DNA from 2 places in the Kitasatospora sp. NPDC056800 genome. Region 2 is predicted to be linked to the other one. Evidence: riboswitches for the same ligand, from Rfam matches in the RefSeq annotation. Region 2 holds a riboswitch; the other holds the start of a gene.
What was found. Region 2 has a riboswitch for cobalamin ahead of ACFRQN_RS36610 (iron ABC transporter permease). Riboswitches for the same ligand answer to the same signal wherever they lie in the genome.
Positions count from the first base shown of each region.

Region 1 (6,954 bases), on a different contig from region 2:
AGGCGGGCTCGCCCGCGGTGGTCGGGGCGGGCGGGGTGGCGGTGAACCCGGCACCGGCGACGGCGCGCAGGCCGTCGACGGAGGCGTAGGCGGACGGGCTGGTGTCGGTGGGAAGGTACTTGAAGCCGCCGCCGGGCTTGAACTGCTGGGATATCAGGAAGTCGACCGGGGTCTTGCCGGTGCCGCTGGTGAAGTCGGTGCCCTGGGGGTTGATGCCGCAGGCGTTGAGGCCGGACACGGCCCAGCCGTTGGAGTCGGTGTTCACCCCGAACATGGCGTTGAAGGCGCCGGAGGAGGCGAGCTTGCCCTTGAGGAAGTTCTTGGCGGCGACGACCGCGGAATCGGTGTTGGGCACTCCGGCGGTGCAGAGGGAGGCCATGGCGGCACCCGTCATGTCGATGTCGCTGCCCTGGGCGAGTGCCGTCGGGTCGCCCGCGGCCTTGCTGTAGTTCCAGCCGCCGTCGTTGTGCTGGTTGGCGCGCACGGCCGTGACGGAGGCGTCGAGCAGCGGCTGCGGGGCGCGCTGGGCGCCGGCCTGGGTCCTGGCGCCGGCGAGGGCGAGCAGGCCGAAGACGGTGCCGTTGAAGTTGGCGGACGGGCCGTAGTAGCCGGGTTCGGCGGTCTGCCAGTAGGCGGTGAGGTCGGCGAGGAGGTTGCGGCCGGGGCCGACGCGGGCGGGGTCGATGCCGGCCGCGTAGGCGTTGAGGACGGCGCGCTCGTAGTCCGTGGCCACGGGCGAGGTGCCGGGCCAGCCGGGGGCGGCGAGCTGGTTGCGGTAGACGAGGCGGGCGTTCTTGCCGGTGTCCCCGCCGGGGGTCACGTCGGCGGCGGCCGTTCCGGCGGCGGCGAGCGCGCTGAACGCCCACTCGTTGGAGAGTCCGCCGCCGGTGACGTAGCTGCCGTCGGCGGCCTGGAGGGACTTCAGGTACGTGACGCCGGTGCTCTTGGAGGTGGCTATCTGGGCCGGGGTGGCCGTCGCGTGGGCGGGGACGGCGGAGAGCAGCAGGGCTCCGGCTGTCAGGGCGACGGTGGTCGCCGAGGCGGCGCGGGACGGGGTGGGGAGGGGCACGGGACAGGCTCCTTGGGGTGGCGGGCGCCGACCCTGCCCCGGGACTCCCGCGTCCGCTCGGGGCGCGCGACTGCCGGAGCGGTCGCCGCCCGGATCGCGTGGGCCGGCATTCGCCGTGGTGCGTGGCCGGGCGGGCATTCGGGCTCGGGACGGTACGGTCACCGCCCCACACCGCTGCGCGTCAGCCCCGGGTTCGCACCGGGTTCCCCCGCTCGGCCACCGCGGACGCTACCGCACAGGTCCGTCGCCCGACGAGGTGATGTGATCGACCTGACGCCCCGTTGACTCTCCGTCGGTCAGCGTGGTCTGATGAACCGATTTTTTGCCCTCGGCATTCAGGGGAAGCCGGTCCAACTCCGGCGCTGACCCGCAACCGTGGACCCACCTGGGGGTGGGTGAGCCGGAATGCCTGGACCGGGGGTCTGTTCACAGAGCACTTGCGTCGTCGCGGACTACGACGCGGTTTCGACGGCCCCCGTGCCCGCGGGCGACCGTCGGCTGCGCCGTCGCCTCGCGTGTCGACCGACCAGGGAGTCGTCGTGAGGGTCAGCAGCAATCGCACACGTCACAGGAACCGGGACCTCGCCTCGCTGGTGGTCGCCGGCACCGTCGCCGTCGCCGCCTGCGGCACGGTCCTGCTCGGGTACCCGGGTACCGCCTCAGCCGACCCGATCGAGCAGTGCACGGCGACGACGGGCGCGATCGTCGCCGTCGACTTCACCCACTGGGGCGGCGGTGTCGTCCGGGGCTGCGACGCCCACCCCACGACGGGCATGAACCTGCTGCACAACGCCGGCTTCACCACGACCGGCACCGAGCACGACGGACCGGCCTTCATCTGCCGGCTCGGGACCGGGACCTTCAACGGTGGCGCCCAGTACCCGACACCGGCCGAGGAGCCGTGCGTCAACACCCCGCAGGCCACCGCGTACTGGTCGTACTGGATCGCCGAACCCGGCCAACAGGCCTGGTCCTACAGCCGGTTCGGGGCCGGCACGCAGAAGCCCAAGCCCGGCGAGGTCGAGGCCTGGGTCTACGGCGGTACGGACATCGGTGGCACCAGCGGGGCGCCGAACTTCACCCCGGACTCCGTCCGCGCCAGGAACGGCGGCCCCTCGCCCTCCGCCTCCCCTTCGGCAACCCCGACCACGAGCCCGACCGGATCCCCCTCCGCCACGGGCGACCCGGCGGCCGCCGCGGCCTGGCTGGCCGGCCAACTCGTCGGCGGCGACCACATGGAGAACTGGGCCGCCCCGGGGCCCGACTACCCCCGGACCGCCCTCACCGCCATCGCGCTCGCGGCGGCGGGGACGCAGGACCCGGCGCTGCGCAAGGTGGTCGCCTTCCTCGACGCCCACACCGACGCGTTCCTGCACCCCGACGGGCCGGCCGGCGCGCCGGACACCAGGGCCGCCGCGCTGCTGGCCCTCGTCGCCGAGAGCACCGGCCGCGACCCGCGCGCCTTCGGCGGGCGGGACCTGGTCGCCGCGCTCACCGACCACGTCTGCACGGGGGCGGGGGAGAACGGCAGGTGCACCGCCGCCGGGGACTTCCTCGGCGCGTCCTCGCCCTGGGTCCAGTCCCTCGGCGTCATCGCCCTCCAGCGCGCCGGCGTGACGCCGCCCGCCCCGGCCCTCGCCCGGTTCGCGGCCTTCCAGTGCGCCGACGGCGGCATGGCCGGTTCGATGATCGTCGCGGGTGACCACTGCGAGTCCGACCCGTCCGCCACCGCGATCGCCGCCCTCGCCCTGCGGACCGCCCCCGGCTACGAAGCGGCCGCCAGGAAGGCCGCCGACCAGCTCGCGGCGAGCCAGCAGTCCGACGGCTCCCTCCTCCCGTACCCCGGCGCCCCCGGCGACACCACCAGCACCGCGATCGCCGCCCAGGTCTTCCGGGCCACCGGCCAGGACGCCCACCGGGCCGCCGCCACCGCCTGGCTCGCCGCCCGGCAGGGCAAGGACGGCGGCTTCGGCCCCGACGAGTCGACCACCGACCCGGACGCCGTCGCCACCGAGCAGGCCCTCCTGGCCCTCACCGGCACCGACCTCACCACCGTCCGGCACAACCCGGACGGCCCCACCACCACGCCGACCCCGCCCGCGGGGAGGAAACCCGACGCGGCCAGGGGGAGCGCCTACCTCACCGACCCGTCCCGCCTGATCGACGGCCACTACTACGAGGGCTTCCCGGCCTTCGCCGACTTCGGCCTGACCATCGACGGGGCCTACGCCCTCGCCGCGACCGGCACCGACGACGCCGCGCTTCGCCGGATCGTCGACTTCCTCGACCAGCAGGGCAAGGACGCGAGCGAGCGCACAGTCAACGACTGGACCGCGATCGGCACCGAGTACGCCGGCGGCGGGTCCATCGGCAAGGAGGCGCTGCTCGCCGAGGCCGTCGGCCGCAACCCGCGGGACTTCGGCGGCCACGACCTGATCGCCGCCCTCGCCGCGCTGGTGTGCGCCAAGGCCGAAGCGAACACCGGCTGCGCCGCCCCGGGCAACTACGCCTACGCCACCTCCGTCTTCTCCCAGGCGCTCGCCGTCATGGCCCAGCTCCGGGCCGGGGAGTCCACCAGCGTCGCCCCCGCGATCGCCTACCTGAAGGGCCTCCAGCACCCGGACGGCTCCTGGCCGAGCCTGATCCCCGCCACTGGCGACTCCGACGTGGACAGCACGGCGATGGCCGTCATGGCCCTCGCCCTCGTCCCCGGGGACGAGGCCGCCCAGGCGGTCGACCAGGGGCTCGGCTGGCTCGCCGCGCGGCAGCTGCCCGACGGCGGCTTCCCCGGCGCGTCCGGCGACTCCACCAACTCGGCCGCGCTGGCCGTCCAGGGCATGACGCTGCGCCAGGCCGCCTACGGTGGACAGATCGCCAAGGCGCTCGACTTCCTCGCCGGGCAGCAGAACGGCGACGGCGGGTTCAACGTTGCGGCCGCCGGGCAGCGGGGGTCGGACGTCCGCGCGTCCACCCAGGTGCTGGGCGGTGCCACCGGCATCTCCTTCGGGACGCTGTCCCGCGACCTCGCGGGCACGCCGACGCCTACTCCCACCGGGACGCCGACCGCGACACCGACGGGGACACCCACGACGACCGCGGCGGCCCCGGCCACCGACACCCCGTCGTCCGGCGGTGTCGCCGAGGCCGGGGGCGTACCGGTGCGGACCGGTTCAGGGGGCCTGGCCAGTACCGGAAGCCAGGCACTGGCACTGACGGCGGGAGCCGGCGCGCTGACCGCGCTCGGCGCCGGGGCCGTCCTCGTCGCCCGTCGCCGCACCGCGGCCGCCCCGGGGCGTCACCGGTGAGCCGGGGGCTCGGCACGCGCCTCGCCCGGCTGTCCGGGGCGGCGTCGCTGACCTTCGCGCTCGCCTTCGGCGGCGTCGCCGCGGGCACCACCCCGGCCGCCGCGACCCCGTTGCCGATCGAGCAGTGCACCACCACCTCCGGTGCCGTACTCGCCGTGGACTTCGGCAAGTGGGGCGGCCCGCTGCTGCGCTCCTGCGGGACCACGCCCACCACCGGGTTCACCCTGCTCAACCAGGGCGGCTGGAAGACCACCGGCACCGGGCACGACGGACCGGCCTTCATCTGCCGGATCGGCTACAGCGGCTTCCAGGGCGGCAAGCAGTACCCGACGCCGGACCAGGAGAAGTGCGTCCTGACGCCCCCGGCCACCGCGTACTGGTCGTACTGGCACGCCGATCCGGGCCAGAACGAGTGGTCCTACAGCCAGCTCGGCGCGATGCTCTACCAGCCGAAGCCCGGCAGCGTCGACCTGTGGATCTTCGGCGGCACCAACGTCGAGGGCACCGAAGGGCGTCCGACGATCTCGCCGGACAGCGTCCGGGCCCACAACCCCAGCCCGGGCGGGCAGCCGGCCGACCCCGGCCAGGGCACGACGGGCGGCTCCGGCGGAGCGGCGGGCGGTTCCGGTACGACAGGCGGATCCGGTACGACGGGCGGTTCCGGTACGACGGGCGGCAGCGGCTCCGGCTCAACCGGCGGCACTGGTTCAACCGGCGGCCGGGCCCCGGCCCCCGCCGCGCCTCAGCCCGGCGGAGCCCGTCCGCCCGCGTCCGCCGCGACCCCGGGGACGGACCCCGCCATCCCCGAGGACGGCAGCACCCCGTCGGGCGCGCCCGACCCCACGCCGGTGCCGGCCGAGCCGTCCACCGCCCCGCCGACGGACACCCCGAGCGACCAGTCGACACCGCAGACGGCCGCGGCCGAGGCCGGGCCGACGTCCGCGGCAGCCGTGCCCGGCGGGGTGGTGGACGCCAACCCGGTGGCCGACGCCCCGCACGACTCCGGCTCGATGGTCCCCACCGTGCTCGGCTCGGTCCTCGTCGTGGCGCTGGGCGTGGCCACGGTGGTGGCCGCCCGGCGCCGCCGCCGACGGGCCGAGTGATCCGGTGGGCACGCTCGACAAGCGCGAGTCCGGCTCCCCGCAGCGCGCCCCCGGGCGGGTCGCGGGGGGCCGGCGCGTCCCGCGCAACCTCCACCCGCTGGCCTGGTGGGCCTGGGCGCTGGCCCTGGCGACGGCGGCCAGCCGCACCACCAACCCGCTGCTGCTCCTGCTCGTCCTCGCCGTGCTCGGCTTCGTGGTCACCGCCCGCCGCAGCGAGGCGCCGTGGGCGCGCGGGTTCACCTACTACCTGTGGCTGGCCCTGACGGTGGTGGCGATCCGGGTGGTCTTCCGGTGCGTCTTCGCCACCGGTGTCACCCCGCACGACCACCTGCTCTTCTCCCTGCCGCACATCCCGACCCCCGCCTGGTACGCGGGCATCGAGATCGGCGGCCCGGTCTCGCTGGAGGCCACGCTCTCGGCGGCCTTCGACGGGCTGCGGCTGGCCTGTCTGATCTGCTGCATCGGCGCCGCGAACACCCTGGCGAACCCCAAGCGGGCGCTGCGGGTGCTGCCGGGGGCCCTGTACGAGCTGGGCGTCGCGGTGACGGTGTCGCTCAGCGTCGCGCCCCAGCTGGTGCAGAGCGTCCAACGCGTCGCCCGGGCACGGCGGTTGCGTGCCGGGCGGCGCAAGGGCGTCCGCGCCCTGCGCAGCATCGTGGTGCCGGTCCTGGAGGACGCGCTGGAGCGTTCGCTCAGCCTCGCGGCCGCGATGGACTCGCGCGGCTACGGGCGTTCCGGCACCGCCTCGCGCCGCTCCCGCCGGCTGACCGGCGCGCTGATGCTGCTCGGCATGTGCGGCCTGTGCGCCGGGGTGTACGGGCTGCTGGACGGGACGGCCCCGGCCGCGCTCGGCCTGCCCGCCTTCCTCGCGGGCGCCGTGCTCTGCGTGGCGGGCCTGCTGCTCGGCGGGCGGCGGGTGCGGCGCACCACCTACCGGCCGGACCGCTGGCGGGCCGCCGAGTGGGGCGTGGCCGGCTGCGGGGTGACCGCCGCCGTGCTGCTGTTCGCCACCGTCGGCTACGACGCCACCGACCTCAACCCCTCGCTGTACCCGCTGACCTGGCCGACTCTGCCGCTCGTCCCGGTGCTCGCCCTGCTGCTGGCGGGGGCGGCCGGGATCGTCTCGCCGCCGCCCGGCCGGACGCCCGGACCCGCCGCCGGGCCGGGGCCGCGCCCGGCCGAACGTCCCGACGCCACCCCCACCGACCGCACCGACCGCACGACCTCCGAGGTGAGCACGTGATCCGATTCGACCGGGTCGGCGTGGTGTACGACGGCGAGAGCACGCCCGTCCTGCGCGACGTCGACCTGCACATCCCGGAGGGCGAGCTCTGCCTGGTGGTCGGCCGCACCGGTGTCGGCAAGTCGACCCTGCTCGGCGCCGTCAACGGCCTGGTGCCGCACTTCACCGGCGGCACCCTGCGCGGCCGGGTCACCGTGGACGGCCGCGACACCGCCCACCACCCGCCGCGCGAAC
Region 1 is NZ_JBHUAL010000008.1:65,600-72,553, reverse strand. Features, by position in the region: gene ACFRQN_RS03595 (hypothetical protein) at 1-1,069, opposite strand, end outside; cobalamin riboswitch at 1,202-1,278, opposite strand; cobalamin riboswitch at 1,357-1,501, shown strand; gene ACFRQN_RS03590 (prenyltransferase/squalene oxidase repeat-containing protein) at 1,609-4,374, shown strand; gene ACFRQN_RS03585 (hypothetical protein) at 4,371-5,477, shown strand; gene ACFRQN_RS03580 (CbiQ family ECF transporter T component) at 5,482-6,720, shown strand; gene ACFRQN_RS03575 (ABC transporter ATP-binding protein) at 6,717-6,954, shown strand, end outside.
Region 1: linked by a shared signal. The riboswitch ahead of ACFRQN_RS03590 (prenyltransferase/squalene oxidase repeat-containing protein) and the one ahead of ACFRQN_RS36610 (iron ABC transporter permease) in region 2 are both predicted to bind cobalamin.

Region 2 (6,954 bases):
ACACCGAGGAGCCCGAGCGCGGCACCGACTCGCTGACCTCCGTGGAGGCGGTGCGCGGTCTCTTCTCCGACTCCTCGCGGGCCCGCTCGCTCGCCGACGAGTCCGACGTGCCCCGGCTGCGGGCGGTGCGGACCCGGCTGCGCGGGGTCTTCGAGGCCGCCGCCGGCGGGGACGAGATCCGCGGCGTCGACCTGCTGAACAGCCTGCTGATGGAGTACCCGGTCAGCCCGCTGATCTCCGGGCACGACTACCTGGACGACGCCGGGCGGCCGCGCTGGCACCTGCACCTGGCCGACAACTCCCCCACCGCCACCGCCCACTTCAGCGCGGTCGCCTGCATGGGCCTGGCCGTCCACCTCACCGAGCTGGGCGCCGACCGGCTCGGCATCTGCCAGGCCGCGCCCTGCCGCAACGCCTACCTGGACACCTCGACCAACCGCTCCCGCCGCTACTGCTCGGACCGCTGCGCGACCCGCGCCAACGTGGCCGCCTACCGGGCCCGCAAGCGCCTGGAGGCGGAGGCGGCGGCCCGGGCGTAGCGGCCCGCTAGACCTCCTCGACCCAGGCGCCGAGCCGGCGGGCCAGGCCCGGCACCCGGGCCAGCCGCGGGGTGAGCAGCAGCCGCTCCAGCCGGCGCCCCGGCGCCAGCCAGACCGGGCTCGGGCGCAGCCGCAGCAGCACCCGGCCGAGCACCAGCTCGTCCGGGACGGCGCCGTAGCTGCGGCTGTCGCTGTCCACCGGGCGATTGTCGGAGAGCAGCCACCAGCCCGTGGCCCGGCGCTCGGCGGCCCGCTTCACCACCAGCAGGTCCTGCTGGAACGGGTGCCGGAAGACCACCACCGCGCCGGGCCGGATCGGCGCGCCGTAGCGGACCAGCAGCCGGTCGCCCTCGCGCAGGGTCGGGACCATCGACGGCCCCGCCACGTCGACCAGCCCGAACGGCAGCGCGCCGCCCGGGCCGCGCTCCCCCGCCCCGGCGCCCTCCGCTCGCGTGCTCCGCGCCACGACTCCTCCTCCCGCCCCCGCTCGCGCCCCCAGTCTGCCGTACGGACCGCCGTCCGTCCGATGTCCGGATTGCGCCGGTTCCCGGTCCGTCTTTCGCCCTAGGCCCACCGCCCGATCGCGAAACCGGGAGGGCGGAAGGGTAATCTCGGGCGCGGGAAGACGATCTAAGGAAGGACTCCCATGTTCTCTCGTCTGTTTGCACCGCGCGCCACCGTCCACGCCCACTGCGACCTGCCCTGCGGCGTCTACGACCCCGCGCAGGCCAAGCTGGAGGCCGAGTCGGTCAAGGCCACCCAGGAGAAGTACCAGGCCAACGAGGACCCGCACTTCCGCGCCCGCGCCGTCATCATCAAGGAGCAGCGCGCCGAGGCCGTCAAGCACCACATCTCGGTGCTGTGGAGCGACTACTTCAAGGCCCCGCACTTCGAGAAGTACCCGCAGCTGCACCAGCTGATCAACGACACCCTGAAGGCCGCCTCGGCCGCCAAGGCGTCCACGGACCCGGCCACCGGCCAGGCCCTGCTCGACCTGATCGCCCAGGTCGACAAGATCTTCTGGGAGACCAAGCAGGCCTGAGCCTGACGCGTCGCCACCCGACCGCCCCCGTCCGCACCGCCGGACGGGGGCGGTCGTGCGTTCACGTCCGACCCGGCCCGGTAAGGGTTGCCTGCCCTGAGTGGCTGTTATGCTGCCAGGGCGTCCGAGGGGGAAGTCCGGTGCGAATCCGGCGCTGACCCGCAACGGTGAGCACGGCCCGTACCCGCCCGTACGGCCGCGCCAGCCCGATCGCCCTCGGCCGCCGACCTCCCGACAACTCGCCGCGGACTGCGAGGGGAACGGCGCCCCGGCACGCCCCCGGCCCGCGCCCGCCCCGGCGCGCTCCCGGCCCGAGGCAAGGCGCACCCGTGAACCGCGCACCCGTCAACCGTGCAGTCGGCCCGCCCGCTCGCCGAATACCCGTCGTCCCGCTCGCCGCCGGCCTCGCCGCCGCCCTGCTGCTCTCCCTGGTCTGCGGGGTCGCCCTCGGCTCCTCCGGGCTCGGCCTGCCCCGGGTGCTGCGGCTCCTGGGCGCCGGGCTGACGGGCGGCCGGCTGGACGCGGACGAGGCGGCCGCGTACGCGATCGTCTGGGAGATCCGGCTGCCGCGCACCGTGCTGGCCGCCGTGGTCGGCGCCGGGCTGGCCGCCTGCGGGGTCGCCGTCCAGGCCCTGGTGCGCAACGCGCTGGCGGACCCCTTCGTGCTCGGCATCTCCTCCGGCGCGGCCGTCGGCGCCAACGCCGTGATGCTGTTCGGCGCCTTCGCCTCGCTCGGGGTGTGGGCGATCTCCGCCTCCGCCTTCGGCTCCGCGCTGGCCGCCATGACCCTGGTCTACGTCGCGGCCCGCACCGCGTACGGGCTCACCCCGCTGCGGCTGGTGCTCACCGGCACCGCGCTGTCCTACGGCTTCTCCGCCGCCACCACCCTGATGGTCTTCGCCGCCGACCGCGGCGAGGCCGCCCGGGACGTCATGATGTGGCTGCTCGGCAGCCTCGGCGGCGCCACCTGGGGCAAGGTGCCGATCGCCGCCGTCACCGTGCTGGCCGGGCTCGCCTACCTGGCCTGCACCGCCGGGCGGCTGGACGCGCTCGCGATGGGCGACGAGACCTCCGCCTCGCTCGGCGTGGACCCGGACCGGCTGCGCCGCGAGCTGTTCGTGGTGACCGCCGCCGTCACCGGCACCGTGGTCGCGGTCAGCGGGGCGATCGGCTTCGTCGGGCTGCTGATGCCGCACCTGGCGCGGATGCTGGTCGGCGCCGGGCACCGCCGGGTGCTGGTGGTCGCGCCGCTCGCCGGGGCGCTGCTGCTGGTCTGGGTGGACATCGCCTCGCGCACCCTGCTGGCGCCCGCCGAACTGCCCGTCGGGGTGTTCACCGCGGTGCTCGGCGTGCCCGCCTTCCTGGTGATGATGCGCCGCCGCGGCCAGGCCTTCGGAGGTGCCCGGTGACCGCGACGACCGACCCGACCCCGGTGCACGCCCAGGACCTCGCCGTCGACGGCGTCTCGGTGGAGCTGGCCGGCACCCGGCTGGTCCACGAGGTGAGCCTGGCGGCCGCCGCCGGGCAGGTGGTCGGCCTGATAGGCCCCAACGGCAGCGGCAAGTCGACCCTGCTGCGCTGCGTCTACCGGGTGCTGAAGCCGGCCGGCGGCGTGGTCCGGCTGGCCGGCGACGACCTGCACGCCCTCACCGCCCGCGAGAGCGCCCGCCGGGTGGCCGCGCTGACCCAGGAGCACTCCGCCGAGTTCGACTTCACCGTCGCCGAGGTGGTCGCCATGGGCCGGCTGCCGCACCGCCGCGGCTTCGGCGCCCAAGTCGACGGGGACGAGCGGCGCTGCGCCGAGGCGCTGCGCAAGGTCCGGGCCGGGCACCTCGCCGAGCGGGGCTTCCTGAGCCTGTCCGGGGGCGAGAAGCAGCGGGTGCTGTTCGCCCGCGCGCTGGTCCAGGAGCCGCGCCTGCTGGTGCTGGACGAACCCACCAACCACCTCGACATCGCGCACCAGTTGGAGGTGCTGGTGCTCGCCCGCGAGGCCGGTCCGACGGTGCTCACCGCGCTGCACGACCTCAACCTGGCGGCGGGCCACTGCGACCTGCTGTACGTCCTGCGGGACGGCCGGATCGTCGCCTCCGGGCCGCCCGACGAGGTGCTCCGACCCGCCCTGCTGGCCGAGGTGTTCGGCGTCCGGGGCACCCCGGTGCGCCACCCGGAGACCGGCGCCCTCCAGCTGCTCTTCGACCGCCTCCCCTGACCCCCAAGGAACTCCCGTGCGCACCAAGGCCGTTGCCGCCACCGCCCTGCTCGCCCTCGGACTCGTCGGCTGCGGCGCCGAGATCGCCCCGAAGGAGGCCGCCACCGCCTCCGCCCACTACCCCGTGACGGTGGACAACTGCGGGGAGAAGCTCACCTTCGCGCAGAAGCCCGCCCGGGTGGTGACCAACGACGTCAACATCACCGAACTGATGCTCTCGCTCGGCCTCGCCGACCGGATGGCCGGCTACGTGATGCCCGACGACAAGGGGAAGATCGACCAGGTCGCCTGGAAGGACGGCTACCAGCAGACCACCTGGCTCTCCAAGAAGATCCTCACCAAGGAGATCGCGCTGGACGCCAAGGCCGACCTGGTCTTCGCCGGCTGGCACTACGGCTTCGACGAGGGCAGCGGCGTCACCCCGCAGGCCTTCAGGGCGCTCGGCGTCGACTCGTACGTGCTCAGCGAGTCCTGCCGCAGCGGCAAGGGCACCGAGCGCGGCGTGATGGACCCGCTGGAGGCGCTCTACACCGACCTGGCCAACCTCGGCGAGATCTTCGACGTCAAGGACCGCTCCGACCAGCTGATCGCGGACTTCAAGGCGCGGATCGCCGCCGTCCCGCCGGCCGAGCGCCACCCGTCCGTCTTCCTGTACGACAGCGGGCAGGACAAGCCGTACACCGCCGGGAAGTTCGCCGCCGCCAACGAGATCATCGCCAAGGCCGGCGGGACCAACATCATGGGCGACCTCGCCGACAGCTGGGTCACGGCCGGCTGGGAGAGCGTGGTGCAGCGCGACCCCGAGGTGATCGTGATCAACGACTACGCGACGCCGAAGGCCGAGGAGAAGCGAAAGTTCCTGATGTCCTTCCCGCCGCTGGCCGACGTCGCCGCGGTCAGGAACGGCCGGATCTTCGTCATGGACTACGTCGACCTGGTGGAGAGCCCGCGCAACCCGGCCGCGATCAGCGCGCTGGCCGCCTACCTGCGCACCGTGCCGGCCCCCTGACCGGCCCGGATCCCGCTCCTCCGGGTCCGGGCGGCCGCGGGCGTACGCTCAAGGTACGAGCCGACGGAACCCGACCGGAGGAGCGAGATCATGACCACCACGACGGCCCCCGCCGCCTTCGACACCCGCGCACTGCGCGAGGGCATCGAGCGCCGCGACGCCGAGGCCCTCCTGGCGCTCTACGCGGAGGACGCCGAACTGCGCATGGTCGACCGCAAGACCCAGCCCAGCCACCCCCTGGTGATGCACGGGCGGGAGGAGATCGGCGCCATGCTGGACGACGTCTACGGCCGCGAGATGACCCACACACTGGAACAGGTGGTCGTCCAGGGCGACCACGTCGCCTTCCTGGAGTCCTGCCGGTACCCGGACGGCGTCCGGGTGCTGATGTCCTCGATGGCCGGTCTGCGGGACGGCCGGATCATCGACCAGACCTCCCTCCAGGCCTGGGACGAGACCGGTCCCGAGCAGTAGGCTCACGGACATGATCCGCACCGCCGTCGCCACCGACGTCCCCGTCGTCCACGCCATGATCCGCGAACTCGCGGAGTACGAGAAGGCCCTGCACGAGGCGAAGGCCACCGAGGAGCAGCTGCACGAGGCCCTGTTCGGCGAGAACCCGGCCCTGTTCGGGCTGATCGCCGAGGACGACGCCACCGGTGAACCGGTCGGCTTCGCGGTCTGGTTCCGCAACTTCTCGACCTGGCGCGGCACCCACGGGATCTACCTGGAGGACCTGTACGTCCGCCCGGAGGCGCGCGGCGGCGGCCACGGCAAGGCGCTGCTGCTGGAACTCGCCCGGATCGCCGTCGAGCGCGGCTACTCCCGGGTCGAGTGGTCGGTCCTGGACTGGAACCAGCCCTCGATCGACTTCTACAAGTCGATCGGCGCGGTGCCGATGGACGAGTGGACGGTGTACCGGCTCTCCGACGGGGCGCTGGCCGCCGCCGGGCAGCGCTGAACGGCTCCCGGGAGTCCGGGGAAAGGGTCTGCCACCCTGCGTCGCAATGCCTTACCATGAGTAACTCCCGAACCGGGGTGCGGAAGGCAGAGCGATGGCGGATCCGCGGCGCCGGGCCCCCTTCGGGGGTAGCAAGCGGTAACAAGCGGGGTACCAAGAAAGCACAGCGCGCCACCCAGGAGGCAAGGGTGTCCCAGATCGACGGCGATCTCGGCGTTCAGGACTTCGTGGAGGTCCGGCTGCCCGCAGCCGGGGCCTACCTCTCCGTCCTGCGAACAGCGACGGCCGGGTTGGCGGCCCGGTTGGACTTCACGCTCGACGAGATCGAGGACCTGCGGATCGCGGTCGACGAGGCCTGCGCCATCCTGCTCCAGCAGGCGGTGCCCGGCTCCGTACTGTCCTGCGAGTTCCGGCTGGTCGGCGACTCGTTGAAGGTCACCGTCTCCGCCCCGACCACCGACGGCAAGGCTCCCGAACGGGACACCTTCGCCTGGACGGTGCTCTCCGCCCTGGCCGGCGAGGTCGACTCCTCGGTCGCCGAGGACAGGACCGTGACGATCAGCCTGCACAAGAAGCGCGGCGGGTCCCCCTCCCACTAGTCGGGCGCCGGACCGCACCGCACGACCGAGCAGCACCGAGCAGCACCCGCGCAAGGGCCGTCCGCCGCTCCCCCGCTCAGGGGACCGACGGACGGCTCCCGGTACCGCCACCCACGCGGTACGACCAACGAGACGATTCCGGGGCCACCGGCCCCGGTGCTCCCGGAACGGAACGGGGGAATGGCCGTGAGTGATCTGGACCGTACCGGCCTCGCGACGGCGGGACCTGCCGTACCGACCCAGGCGAGCGTTCCCGGCCTCGCCGCCAACGACGAAGCGCACCCGAAGGACGCCCAGCGGATGAGCCACCCCACCGAGCCGACGTCCGAGCCGACGCCTGCCTCCGCGCCCCCGCCGGACCCGGTGGACGAGACGGCCCCGGCCGTCGGGACGGAACCGGCGGTCGAGGCCGAGCCGACGGCCGAGGTCGAGCCGCACGTCGCCCTGCCCGCCCAGGGCTCGCACCGCACCGGCGCCCCGGACCGGGAGGCCGCCCGCGCGCTGTTCGTCCGGCTGTCCGCACTGCCCGAGGGCTCCCCGGAGCGGGTCGAGCTGCGCAACCAGCTGGTGCGGATGCACATCCCGCTGGTCGAGC
Region 2 is NZ_JBHUAL010000257.1:5,139-12,092, reverse strand. Features, by position in the region: gene ACFRQN_RS36625 (CGNR zinc finger domain-containing protein) at 1-539, shown strand, start outside; gene sodX (nickel-type superoxide dismutase maturation protease) at 547-909, opposite strand; gene sodN (superoxide dismutase, Ni) at 1,186-1,581, shown strand; cobalamin riboswitch at 1,663-1,788, shown strand; gene ACFRQN_RS36610 (iron ABC transporter permease) at 1,911-2,990, shown strand; gene ACFRQN_RS36605 (ABC transporter ATP-binding protein) at 2,987-3,790, shown strand; gene ACFRQN_RS36600 (ABC transporter substrate-binding protein) at 3,807-4,799, shown strand; gene ACFRQN_RS36595 (nuclear transport factor 2 family protein) at 4,890-5,273, shown strand; gene ACFRQN_RS36590 (GNAT family N-acetyltransferase) at 5,284-5,760, shown strand; gene ACFRQN_RS36585 (anti-sigma regulatory factor) at 5,949-6,359, shown strand; gene ACFRQN_RS36580 (SigB/SigF/SigG family RNA polymerase sigma factor) at 6,540-6,954, shown strand, end outside.